3 regions of the Brevibacillus antibioticus genome follow, and region 2 is predicted to be linked to each of the others. Evidence: riboswitches for the same ligand, from Rfam matches in the RefSeq annotation. Region 2 holds a riboswitch; each other region holds the start of a gene.
The links. A riboswitch is a leader RNA that binds a small molecule or an ion and turns the genes downstream of it on or off. The one in region 2 is predicted to bind cyclic di-AMP.

Region 1 (4,283 bases), 410 kb from region 2:
GGATCGATCGCAGCGCATATTGGACTAAAGGAGCAGTCCCAGCTTGTTTGCGCTGTTCAATATCCATCGTTACTATCAACCGCCTTTTAATTGATATTCATTCTCAATGGATATAGTGTAAATCAAATCGAGCCACCCATCAACCTTCGTTGAAAAGTGGCTCTTTCTTAATTATGGCGATGAGTCTCGCCAATGAACGTAATCACTCTTATTTCCTGCTAAGAAGCCAGTAATCGAAGTAAATCATCCATCTTCAACCCGTTGGCCGTAATGGCTCCCGTCTGCCAATATGATCTCTCTACGGGATATACATGGCCGTTCTTAAATGCAGGAACGGTCTGCCATAACGGATCTGCCTTCATTTCCTCAAGTGCTTTCATGTTGCTCTCATCCTCCCACGTCCCGTTGGACGGAAGCAAAATAATATGGTCCGCGTCAAGCTCCGGAATGACCTCCTTCGACAAGACGATATTGCCCTTCGTCATCGCCTCGGCGAACCCTGGCGCCTTCAGCCCAAGATCCTCATACAAGATTTGTCCGACAAACGTGTTATGAATGCCAAAAATATTAATCGATTTATCTACGACGTTCATCCGCAGAACAACAAGCTTCTCATCGCCGATCGCCGCGTTCAGCTTCGCCTTCACATCGACAATACGGGCTTCGTAATCGGCAAGCACCTGCTCCGCCTTGTCGCTGAGACCAAGCAATTCGGCGATTAAGGTCAATGTTTTGCGCGAATCCGCAAGTACGTCGTCCGGCAAGCGGAACGTCGGCGCAACCTTGGAATAGAGCGCGTATTGTGCTGCATCGACCTCTCCGGCGCCAATGATCAAGTCCGGCTCGGACACAAGCATGGCTTCGATGCTGCCGGTCACGTCGAACAACGGCACTTCCAGCTTCAAATAATCCTGCTTGCCCCACATTGGGTTATAATATTGCACAATAGGCGTTACCCCAAGCGCAACCAAATAATCTTCACGATAAAGAGCTGAGATTCGCTTTGGATTTGTCGGAATCTCTACCTCTCCGAAGCCATCGGTTACGACGCGCGTTTCCGTCCGAGGCGGAGCTTCGCTTGGCGCTGCCGTTGCCTGTGCAGGCTGATCGGTAGTCACCGTGGCCACAGCTTGATCGCCTGTCCAGCCGCAACCTGTCACCGTAATCATTGCTGCCGTTATAAGCGATATCCATCCTGTTTTCATAAATCCCGATCTTGCCATGATTAAAATCACTCCAATAAGTTTTATACTTTGTAACAAAACAACCCTTCGATTTATAATGATAATCATTATCATTTTACTTGAGTAAATTTTACCCCAAATTGGATTGCATGCTCAATACACATTCTCTACGACCAGCTTTATACAAACTCGTCACTTCCTGACTAACGAAAAACAATAAAAAAAGGAGCCTCGCATAAGAGGCCCTATCCACCTGCACTGTCTATGAGGTATGCTGAATCAGCTCGGGAAGCATTCGGAGCAGCCGCCGATCATATGCGCATCCCTTTTTCTGACTCATCTTTAACGTCTCTGAACCCGAATAATAAAACAAGAGATATCCTCATTAATCCTACCAAATTTTACGGGTTTCTTTCACCGGTGAATCTCTGTTATTCTAGGTCATGCCAAACAAAACAGCCGAAACTTCCTCTCGAATGGAAGTGCGGGGGATCTTTTTTACTTGCAGATGAGAGATCTGCATGGGGTGAATCGCCAAAGTGCGTAGGGTTGTTTCCTCAATCCGAATCCGTCAACTAACCTCGTAGGCCAAAAAAAGGAGACGATGTGAATATGAAACGCCTCGGTACTATTGCAATCGCGACATTGGGATTGGGATTTGTTCTCTCCGGCTTTTCTAACACAGCTTCTGCCGCTACCACATGTCCGCAATACGGGTATCAACCATATATGCAACCTGTCCAACCGCAAATGCAAGCACCTTACGCAGCACCAGCGAATCAACAGCAGCCAGCTCAACAGCCAGTAAAACAAGCTCACCAACAAGTGGATGCTTCCTCTGTTGGGAAGCAAGTAACCGATTTGGTAAACCAAGAGCGTGCAAAAGCAGGTCTGAAGCCAGTGGAACTGGATGCTTCCCTGAACAAAGTTGCACAAGCAAAAGCGGCTGATATGTCCAACAACAACTACTTTGACCATACAAGCCCTACGTATGGCTCTCCATTTGACATGATGAAACAATTCGGAGTATCTTCTATGACCGCGGGTGAGAACATCGCCATGGGTCAACGCACCGCTGAGGAAGTCATGAACCAATGGATGAACAGTGAAGGACACCGTCAAAACATCATGAATCCTTCCTTCACCAAAATCGGTGTAGGCTTTGTGAATGGATACTGGGTACAAGAATTCATCGGATAAAGAAATTGGATATAAATGCCGAGTCCTCTAGCGGGGACCCGGCTTTCTTGTTTTTTCCCAGCCTTGTCTGGAGTGGCCTTTGAACATCTATCAATCTCCGTGAAAAGCCAACAGCTAGCTTTATACGCTTTATTCAGATTTACTTCCCATTTCTAGTTCGTTTGTCTTTTCTTCATCCACCGATTCCGCACCTTCTCGAATTTTTTCTACAACTTCTTCAGATTTGAGTTGCTTGTGTGAAGGAAGTTCTAAAGATGTAGAAGCACGTCGATCGAGCCACAAGCTTTCCTCACCTTCCCTATCAGTTGCAACGAAAATAAACCCACCTGAATAACTAAAGTACTTCATGTTTACATTTTCCCCGAGCGTATTTTTCATGTTCTTGTAAAGGTCAAACAACTCAGGGCCACTTTTTTCACCACCAGCCATGATTGGCTCTGTATCTGTTGCTAAAACTATACCTTTTACTTCATCCCCTTCCATAATGAAGGAAAGCTTTTCATCCGTTGAAGATAGTAGTCCTTGCATATTCGTATCGTTGTATTTACGTATTTTATCCGCTTCTGGTAAAACAGCTCCCTGAATTGAAAAATCCGAAAGGGTTACATTACTACTCCATTTGCTTAAGGGTTTGTTCCCTTGGTTACGTGCCTGTTCCATCTTTACATATGCGTTTAGCGCTTCCTTATCCCCTTGGTTAATGGCCCCAGCCCAAGTAGCCAATGATATTCCAGCAACAATTACCGCACCTATCAATGTCCATGTGTATTTATTCATAACTACCCCCCAAAAATTATTCATCTTTTGCATATGGTTTAGTTATAGGAATATCATACCAAAATTTGGATACCCATGAGAATTGTTCTTTGGCATCATTTCATCCACACGGCAACCTGACCTCAAAGCATGTTCGAATCAAATCACTTTGGACAGAAATCGTTCCCCGATGCTTCTCGACGATATTTTTAGCAATAAACAGGCCGAGTCCTGTTCCTCCCCCTTGATGCGTTCGCGCTTTGTCACCCGTAAAAAACATTTCAAAAATATGCGGCAGCGCCTCCTCAGGTATCTGGTCGCCGTAATTCATGATTTGTACAACCACTTCATCGCCCTCATGATAAGCGTTCAAATCGATAAATTGACCATCGCCCCCGTAGCGTATCGCGTTGGTCAGGATGTTCTCAAATACGCGTGCCAGCAGCTCCCCATCTCCCACGATCACTAATTGGGCAGCAACCGTACACCTCCCGACGAGCTCATTTTTCTCAAAGGAAGGATACAGCTCTTCATTTAACTGGACTAGCAATTCACTCAAATCAATGACCTTTTGCTCGATGTTGACCATGCCGTAATTCATTCTCGTAATTTCGAAGAGCTCATCGATCAGCTTTTCCAATCGTTGTGACTTGGTAAAAGCAATCGTCGCATAATGCCGCATTTGTTGTTGTGGCATCTGCTCGTCTCGTAAAACTAAATCTAAATAACCCAGAACAGATGTCAGTGGTGTACGCAAATCATGCGCCAGATTCAAAACAAGCTGATCCTTGCTGTTTTCGGCGAAATCTCCTCTTTCTACCGCCTTTTGCAGCATTTCGCTTGCTGTATTAATATCCTTGGCGATTTCTGCAAACTCATCATTGGATGGAATATGGACATGCCGTGTAAAGTCTCCACTCGCGAGATAATGAATGCCCGTAGAAATCTCCCGAAAGTAGCCAGCATACCGTTTGGTTAGAAGATAGAAAAACAAGATCGCAATGGGAGCAAAGACAATCAAAAAGAAATTGATATCCCCCATCTCCCTGATGAAATAACGAACCTGGGCGAGCGGATCTTCGTACTTAACCCCCACCCGATAGTAAAACTGGAGTACTTTATAGAGCAGATAGGTTACGATAC
Region 2 (4,283 bases):
TGTGTGCCGGGATGCAAGCGCTGATAGATCGTTTGGGTAAATGCCCCTGTACCAGGTCCCAGCTCCAGGATCACATCGGTTGAAGCCCAATCGACGCTTTTCAACATTTGCCCACACAAAAAACGAGAGCTGGGGATTATACTACCGACGCGTCCAGGCTCAGCGATAAACCGCCGCAAAAAGACCAAGAAGTCTTGCAAGAATCGTACCTCCTAGGGGAAAAGCAGCCTGATGTACACAGGCTGCCGAATTGACACAATCTATTCTACACCTTATCCCCCAGTTCCTGTTGAATTAGGATTGTACTGGTTTGGCTATCGGTGATTTCACTTCATTAATGGATGCTTTGATGCTGGCAAGTTCTGCATCGAGATCATCCTTTTCCAGTTCAGACAAAGCGTTCTCCCAAGCGCGGTTCGTTTGACGCCATTGTCCACTCATTTGCGCTTCTGCTTCCATGCGCATGACTTTTTCCTCCATGCGGGCGAAGCCACGGCCTGCGGACTGATTGCCGATACCGACAACTGCCTGATTAACTTGCTTTTGTGTACGAGCTACTTGTGCACGTGCCATCAGTGTGAACTTTTTCGCACGCATTTTATAGAACTCTTCCTTCAGCTCAGCCAGCTTCTCGCGCATTTGCGCAGCTGCCTCGGATGCTGACAGGTAGAGAGTTTCATATTCCGCTGCACGGCCTTCGTATTGCTTCTTGTCAGCGAGTGCTCGACGAGCCAACTCGTCTTCTCCCTCAGACAAGGCGAGCTTGACTTGACGATCGCGTTTTTCGATCAGAGCATTGGCTTCGTCCAATTGCTGACGGAATTTCTTTTCCAGTGCAACTTGACGGGCAACCGCTACTTCAACTTGTCCGATTTCTACTTCCATGTCACGCATATATTGATTCAGCATCACTACCGGATCTTCCATCGAATCCAATGCATCATTTACCGAAGCTACTGTCAGGTCACGCAAACGTTTAAAGATACTCATTATTTTTTCCTCCTCATCATATCACATCATATTGTTCATCCAAAAGACTCTTGCGACATAGTGTTATTGCGGCTGCTAAAACGGTTATGACCGTTTTGTTACGTTTCTCTCCCAAGTGTCCAGCGTATCTTCCTTTAATACTTTTTGGGCCCATTCACGCTCCCAAGCAGGTGGCGCTTGTTTTGGTTCTTGGCTGGGACGCAGTAAGCGATATCCCAGATAAATCACCCCAATGGCCAGAAGCGCGTGAAACAGTAGGTCAAGCTTGCCAATCAACATCAGGAACCCGAATAGGAAGACTAGGATTCCCCAAAAACGTGAACCGGTTTGTCCCATGATCTTTTTGGCACCGTATAACATGATCACGCCGGGAATGATGAACCCGATCAAATCTCCGATATCGATACCCACCAGATCTAGAAGAACCACCCCACCGACTAGCAGCAGAACCAGCCCGAGTAGAACTTTGCCAGACCGTTCGCTCATTACTCGCTTACCTCCATTCGTTTTGCATGTGGTGCTTGTGGAACGTTATGCCCTTATTGTAGCCCCCGGTATAGGCTTCCCATAACGGGCGTGCGGTTGGTTTTTCCCTCCGTCCTCGGACGGAGAGAATTTCCTGCCCTAATCGGACAAGCTGTCCCCCAAGCCAGAACAAGGCCGCGTCGAAAGGCGGCTTGCACTATCGAACGAAAACGTTACAGCATTTGACGGTATCTTTGTGACGAATATGTGAACGAACAGATAAAAAGAAGGAAAAAAAGGACTGGCGTAGAATCTTCGTAAGAGTGCGTGTAAAAAAACATCGAAAAATAGCCGAATTCCGCTTGGCGGAAACGGGGGAACCACGTTTTTGGGGTGAATGGTTGCTACTCCTAGCAGCCTAGGGCGTCCTTTCGACCGAACCCTTCAGCTAACCTCGTAGGCTCACGAAGGGAGCAGTTTCTTTTGCGCAAGGTGGTTTTATCTTTATTTATGGCTGGATTGCTTGCTATGGGGGCAGGCGCTGCACAGGCTGCTGAGGAGAATTCTCTGGGTGAAGTAGTCAGCGACTTGTACGGTACCCCTTACAAATCTTCCGGCTCGTCCAAAAAGGGCTTTGACTGCTCCGGTTTCACGCGCTACGTATTTGATGCGTTAGGTGTAGATCTACCTCACAATTCTGCTTCCCAGTACGAATTAGGTACAGAGGTTGACAGAAAAGAATTGCAGCCAGGCGATCTCGTATTCTTCAATACGAACGGTCACAGCATTTCTCACGTGGGTATCTACATTGGAGACGGCACATTCGTGCACTCGGAATCTGGTCGTGGAGTCGTCAACACCAAGTTGAACGATCCATACTACTGGAGCAAGCGTTATGTAGGCGCCAAGCGTCTGAGCGTTCCTGTTCTAGCGAAAGCAGAAATTCCGAAAAAGGAAAAAGCGGTGCAAGCTGCATCGTTGCCGGAAAAACCAGCTCAAAAATAGTCGTTCGGCAAAATAATAAAAGCCAGGGACAAAACGTCTCTGGCTTTTTCTGACGAAATTTAGTACCTGGTCTAAAGAGGTACCCTCACATATTCGAACAACTTAATAACTTACGGGGTTTCTTCCCCTGACCAGGTCAAAGCATGTTATGATAGACAAGACCCATTCTTTGAATGGTATTCCTTATTAATAGAAGTAACTGGGGGTTGTTCCGGTGAAAGATCACATTTTAATTGTCGATGACAATCTGGAAATTATTGAACTGCTAGAAGACATTTTGGAGAACGAAGGCTTCACCGTTTCCTCCGCAGAGAGCGGAGAAGATGCACTCTCCCTGCTCAGCCAAGGAGAGCGACCCAACCTGATCCTTTTGGATATTATGATGCCCAACATGAGTGGCTACGAGCTCTGCTCTCAAATTCGCCGTGAGTGGGATTTGCCTATACTGTTTCTCAGTGCAAAAGGAAAAGCGGTAGATAAGGTAGTCGGCTTCGAAATCGGCGCAGACGATTACATCACGAAGCCTTTTGATACAGAAGAGCTGCTCGCTCGCATTCGTGCCCACCTTCGTCGCTATGAGCGCATTCGCAAACATACCGAAGAGCAGCCTGAGAAGGAAACAGCCTCTTCTCCAATTACAGTTTTGAAATTCAAGGACCTGGAAATTCATAAAGAAACGTATTCCGTTTATGTATGTAATCAAAAGATTGAGCTCTCTACAAAAGAATTTCAACTGCTCACATTCCTCGCAGAAAACGCGGGCATCGTTTTTACTAGAGAGCAAATTTATGACCGTGTCTGGGGATATGGTTATGGCTCGCTCAATACAGTGACCGTCCATATCAAAAACCTCCGTGAAAAGCTGGAAACAGAACGGCAGTTCATCAAAACACAATGGGGGACAGGCTACGTATTTATCGGGGAGAAGCTTTAAATGAGCTTACGCAATAAAATTTTACTCTCCTTCATTGCCTTGCTCACACTCAATATTTTGTTGTTTAAATTTGTTTTTCAAGACATTATTGTCGCTCAACTCAAAAATGATCGGCATAATCAGTACCAGGCTGAGAAGGAAGCCGCAGAGAAGGTCATGCTCAATCAACTGCTTCTCGTCAGTAATTTCAAGGACCCAGTCGAACGCTTGGAGCTTGATAAGCAGTTGCCAGACGACGTGATGTACCGAATGGTCGTGAAGGATGCTAATGGTAACACCATCTACAGCAAAACATCACGCGCCTATAATTTGAAAATGCCTTCTCCCTCCTCATCAAGCCGTGGCGAATCTGCCAAGCAAAGTGACCTCAAAGTGGTCGCTGAGTACCATTTTCAGCAGGAGCCACCGCGTGTAGGGGAGATCGTTGTTTATTTCTACACAGATGATTACGACATGATGGCGACAACAGGGGTTTCCATGATGCTTTTGTTTATTTACGGAAGCATTAGTCTGGTGGGATTGATTCTGCTCGCTTTGTTCGTTCGCTGGATACTACGACCCGTGAACGAATTATCGCGCGTCACCCAAGAAATCCAGGAAGGGAAGCGGCTGGTCACTTTTACGTATCGCTCGCATGATGAGTTTGGGCAACTCTTTCGATATTTCGGGGATATGGTTGATGAGCTTCGTTTAGCGGAAGAAAGACAGGCCGAAATGATTGCTTCAATCGCCCACGACTTCCGCACACCTCTTACCACGATCAAAGGGTATGCGTCATATATCGGCTCTGGTCGTGTGGCGGATATGACCAAAATACAGAAACAGATGGGCAAAATCGAGCTAAAAACGACGGACTTAGAAAAGCTGCTGGATGAGTTGCAGGACTTCA
Region 3 (4,283 bases), 630 kb from region 2:
CGAAACAGCACGATATACGTCCGCCCCCAAGCCTTTCGCCCCGATCATAGCCGCTATGACCACCATCGACAGGGCGAGCATGATGCACTGATTGACGCCCGCCAAGATCGTCGATTTCGCATAAGGCAGTTGTACTTTCACGAGCTTTTGCCACCCAGTTGCGCCAAAGGCGTCCGCCGCTTCCTCCATTTCCGCTGGGACCTGGCGTATGCCTAAGTTCGTAAGACGCACGATTGGCGGCAAAGCAAAAATAACGGAGGCAATGACTCCCGGCACCTCGCCCAAGCCGAAGAAAAAGATCGCGGGAATCAAATAAACGAACGCTGGCATCGTCTGCATCAAATCCAGTACTGGCGTGACGAGATTACGAAACGTATCGTGTCTCGCGCAAAGAATGCCCACCGGAATCCCGATAGCGATCGAAATAATCGCGGAAGTGAGGACGAGTCCCAATGTCTCCATCGTTTCATCCCAGTACCCCAAATTGTGAATGAGAGAAAGTCCGATAACCGTAAAGACCATGGACGCTCTCCCTGCAAAAACCCACGTAGCGGCCCCCAGCAGCAAGATGAGAATCAGCGAAGGTATCTCTGCCAAAACCGTGGAACAGTAAGTCACCATCGTGGAAATGACGATCGACACCGGATCAAACAATACCCCTTTGTAATGGCCCAGTACCTCCACGAACCCTTCCATCCATTCGCCAATCGGCAGCTTAGGCAAGGCGTCCATCACTCATCACCTCTGTTCTCTGATGCTCTTGGACATTTACTTTTCCTACCAGCCCACCTAGCACCGCTCCTTTTACGACGACACCCAACAAACGCTGCTGCTCGCCCACTACCGCAATCGGGACGTGCAGGTCTGCCATCATCGGGAACAAACTGTGCAGACGTGCGTCAGGTGAAACGGTAGGGAGGTCGGTTTTCATGATCGTCTCCAGCGAATCTCCCGTACTGATCGCGAGTGATACGTCATACGCCGTAATCAAGCCAAGCAGTGTGCGCTTTTTGTCCACGACGTACAAGCTGGACACGCCGTTATCCATCATGAGTTGTAGCGCCACTCGCGCCCCTTTGTCAGGTGTGATTGCTTCTGCCCGTTTCATCACATTTTCAGCAACGAGCACCCTGGACAGGTCGGCATCCTCCACGAATTTCCGCACGAATTCATCCGCTGGGTCTGCCATGATTTCTTCTGGGCGGCCGATTTGAATGATCTGCCCGTCTTTCATAAAGGCAATCCGGTCGCCCAGCCGCAACGCTTCGTGCAAGTCATGTGTAATAAACAGGATCGTCTTTTTCATCGTCATCTGAAGCTCCAGCAGCTCATCCTGCATATCTTTTCGAATGAGCGGGTCCAGTGCACTGAACGCTTCGTCCATCAAGAGAATATCTGGATTATTAGCCAACGCCCGCGCCAATCCGACTCGCTGGCGCATGCCTCCGCTCAATTGATCCGGGTACGCATTTTCCCACTCGGTTAGTCCAACGAGCGCGAGCGCTTCCCGTGCTTTTTCTTGCCGGAGCCCTGGTGGTACTTGTTGAATCTCCAAACCAAACTCCACGTTTTCCCGAACCGTCCGCTGCGGAAACAGGGCGAAATTTTGGAATACCATCCCGAGCTTCTTCCTCCGCACCTCGCGCAAAGCCGATGCCTTCATGTCCACAATTTCTTCCCCATCGATCTCGATGCTTCCGCTCGTTGGGTCAATCAATCGATTGCACAGTCTGATTAAGGTTGATTTGCCGCTGCCGGACAGGCCCATGATGACGAAGATTTCACCTTCCTCGACTTCAAAGCTGACCTGATTGACCCCGATAGACTGGCCCGTTTGCTTGTAAATTTGTTCTTTCGTACGTCCTTCCGCCAGCAGCTTCAAGGCCAGCTCAGGCTGCTTACCGAACACTTTTGTCAGTTGATGGACTTTCATTTTGGGCATGGTATCCCTCATCCTTCGTTTTTTCGTAAATGCAAAAAGCCTGCGAAGTTTCCACACGCAAGCAAAGTCAAGCATGCACGCTTGATTTTTACTTGCGTTGAAAATCCGCAGGCTTACGTAATACCTGGCGCCCATTTTCAGGACTCCCTGTACTCTGTCTTCCTGATTTCGATTGTCAGCGGTTTATGTCGTACCGTTTTCCTCCCAGCGATCCACACCATTTCATTCACGACTGTATCGCGTAAGCTACTCGTCGGTATTTCCATAAAAAATAGGCCGATCCATCCTTTTTCTCCAGAACAAAGGTCCCAAAGAAAAAGCCTGCATCGACCTATCACACGCCCGCCAAGGAATCCCCTGGTTGCGCATTATATGCCTAGACTTTATCCATCCATGACCTTCCCTGCTTTGACCGACGAGGTTAGCTGACGGGTAGGATGGCAGAGAAGACTTTTCCTCATCCCTCCTGATCACTCAGGATTAACCCCAAAAGATTGGTTCCCCCGCTTCCGAGAATCTCGGAACTAGGCCGTATTGTGTTTTGTTGCTTATTTGATCGTGATTGTGACTTTGATTATACGCTCGCTTCCAGTTATTGTGAACGTTCATTTTCGTTGAATCAAACTGAATAGCGCCTTTCTTAATGAGTCGCATTGATTTAGATGGTTCATGCTCATCCAATTGAAGAATCCCTTAGCTATCTTTCCCTTTCTATACACAAACCTCTACGCATACACGCTCCTCATAGGAAAAGCGCTGACTGATGTCCGTGACAACCTCCCAGTCATCCTCCCCGACCCGGATGGAATAAAGCAGTTCTCTCCCCTGAAATTGCACATGAGATACCTTTCCGATAACGCCTTCCATTCCTTGCTGCCACGCTGCGAGCTTCAACTGATCGGGACGAACCGGCAATATTTGCTGAGCGTGAAAGGAAGAAAAGTCGCGGGAAACAGCAATTGGTACCGCTGGCTCTCCTTGTCTCTCCAACAGAAAGGTATTGGGGCAAGACCAGTTTCCTTTTAAGAAGTTAGCCCGTCCCACAAACTTGGCGACAAAAGGCGATTGGGGCGAATAGTATATATCCTGCGGGCTACCTGCTTGTTCCACCCTGCCGCCTTTCATTACGACGATCTGATCCGCCATAGCCAGTGCCTCTGACTGATCGTGTGTGACGTAGACGATGGAAGTCCCCAGCTCGCGGTGAATAAATTGGATTTCCTTGCGCATTTGCATACGCAGCTCTGCATCGAGACTGCTCAATGGCTCGTCCATCAGAAGCAGCGTAGGGTTAAACACGATGGCCCGCGCCAGAGCAACGCGCTGCTTTTGTCCACCAGAGAGCTGATTGGGAAATCTCTCTTCCATTCCTCCAAGACCGACCATCTCCAGCATTTGGGCCACCCGTACCTTTGGATTATCTTTGTAAGCGGCAGGCACGTGCTTTTGATGTTGCAACGGAAACACGACATTCTCATAGACAGTCAAATGCGGCCAAAGTGCGAATGACTGAAACACCATACCAATCCGCCGCTCCTCTGGCGGCTTTCTTCTTGCCTGGTCCGCTACGCACTCTTGATTGATCCAGATTTCTCCGCTGGTAGGCGATTCAAAACCCGCCAATAGCCTAAGCAGTGTCGTTTTTCCGCAACCGCTCGGCCCGAGCAAAGCAACGAATTCCCCTTGTCCAATTTGTAGATCCAGATGGTGGAGCGCCGTCACATCTCCGAATTTTTTGGAAACGCCCTTCACTCTTGCACTGTTCATCCCTGTATCCTCCGTTGCCAATATCGTTTCCATAAACCGCCCATTGTCAAAGCCAGCAGGATGGCCACTACGATCAACGAAGAAAGGGCCGTGCTATGAGTCGTTGATCCCGCCTGCTCAAAGCTAAAAATAACGACACCGATTGTTTCCGAACCGGATGACCACAGAAGCGATGATATTGTCAATTCAGTAAAAGCTGTCAGGAACACCAGAAACAAGCCTGTTGCCATTCCCGGTGCATAGAGCGGAAGCAATATCCGGGACCACCTCGTCCAAAATCGACCACCGTTGATCCGTGCTGCTTCTTCTACTTCCTTGCCCACCTGCATAATGGAGACCGTACTGCTTTTTACTTGCAAGATCAAAAAGCGAGTCACATACGCAATCAAAATGAGCCAAACCGTTCCATATATTCCTGGCTGCCAGCTAGGAATCGGCTCGATCCACGTTAAAATCATCGCCAGACCAAGCACCATACCGGGCAAAGCATACGGCAAAGCGACAGCTCCTTCCATTACTTTTCCCATAAAGGAAGGCCGATGGATGCGCCAGTAAGCGAACCATGTTCCAGCCA

Region 1: it holds a riboswitch for cyclic di-AMP, as region 2 does, so the genes downstream of both, E8L90_RS20000 (CAP domain-containing protein) here and E8L90_RS17935 (C40 family peptidase) in region 2, are expected to answer to the same signal.
Region 3: it holds a riboswitch for cyclic di-AMP, as region 2 does, so the genes downstream of both, E8L90_RS21220 (quaternary amine ABC transporter ATP-binding protein) here and E8L90_RS17935 (C40 family peptidase) in region 2, are expected to answer to the same signal.

What each region holds. Positions count from the first base shown of each region.
Region 1 covers NZ_SZNK01000001.1:4,200,184-4,204,466, forward strand. Annotated here, with positions in the region: gene E8L90_RS19990 (helix-turn-helix domain-containing protein) at 1-67, opposite strand, end outside; gene E8L90_RS19995 (ABC transporter substrate-binding protein) at 219-1,223, opposite strand; cyclic di-AMP (ydaO/yuaA leader) riboswitch at 1,632-1,789, shown strand; gene E8L90_RS20000 (CAP domain-containing protein) at 1,797-2,384, shown strand; gene E8L90_RS20005 (hypothetical protein) at 2,514-3,161, opposite strand; gene E8L90_RS20010 (sensor histidine kinase) at 3,262-4,283, opposite strand, start outside.
Region 2 covers NZ_SZNK01000001.1:3,789,559-3,793,841, forward strand. Annotated here, with positions in the region: gene E8L90_RS17920 (class I SAM-dependent methyltransferase) at 1-200, opposite strand, end outside; gene E8L90_RS17925 (PspA/IM30 family protein) at 295-990, opposite strand; gene E8L90_RS17930 (LiaF transmembrane domain-containing protein) at 1,075-1,476, opposite strand; cyclic di-AMP (ydaO/yuaA leader) riboswitch at 1,795-1,934, shown strand; gene E8L90_RS17935 (C40 family peptidase) at 1,939-2,460, shown strand; gene E8L90_RS17940 (response regulator transcription factor) at 2,675-3,394, shown strand; gene E8L90_RS17945 (sensor histidine kinase) at 3,395-4,283, shown strand, end outside.
Region 3 covers NZ_SZNK01000001.1:4,422,654-4,426,936, forward strand. Annotated here, with positions in the region: gene E8L90_RS21215 (ABC transporter permease) at 1-732, opposite strand, end outside; gene E8L90_RS21220 (quaternary amine ABC transporter ATP-binding protein) at 716-1,942, opposite strand; cyclic di-AMP (ydaO/yuaA leader) riboswitch at 2,337-2,483, opposite strand; gene E8L90_RS21230 (ABC transporter ATP-binding protein) at 2,654-3,709, opposite strand; gene E8L90_RS21235 (ABC transporter permease) at 3,706-4,283, opposite strand, start outside.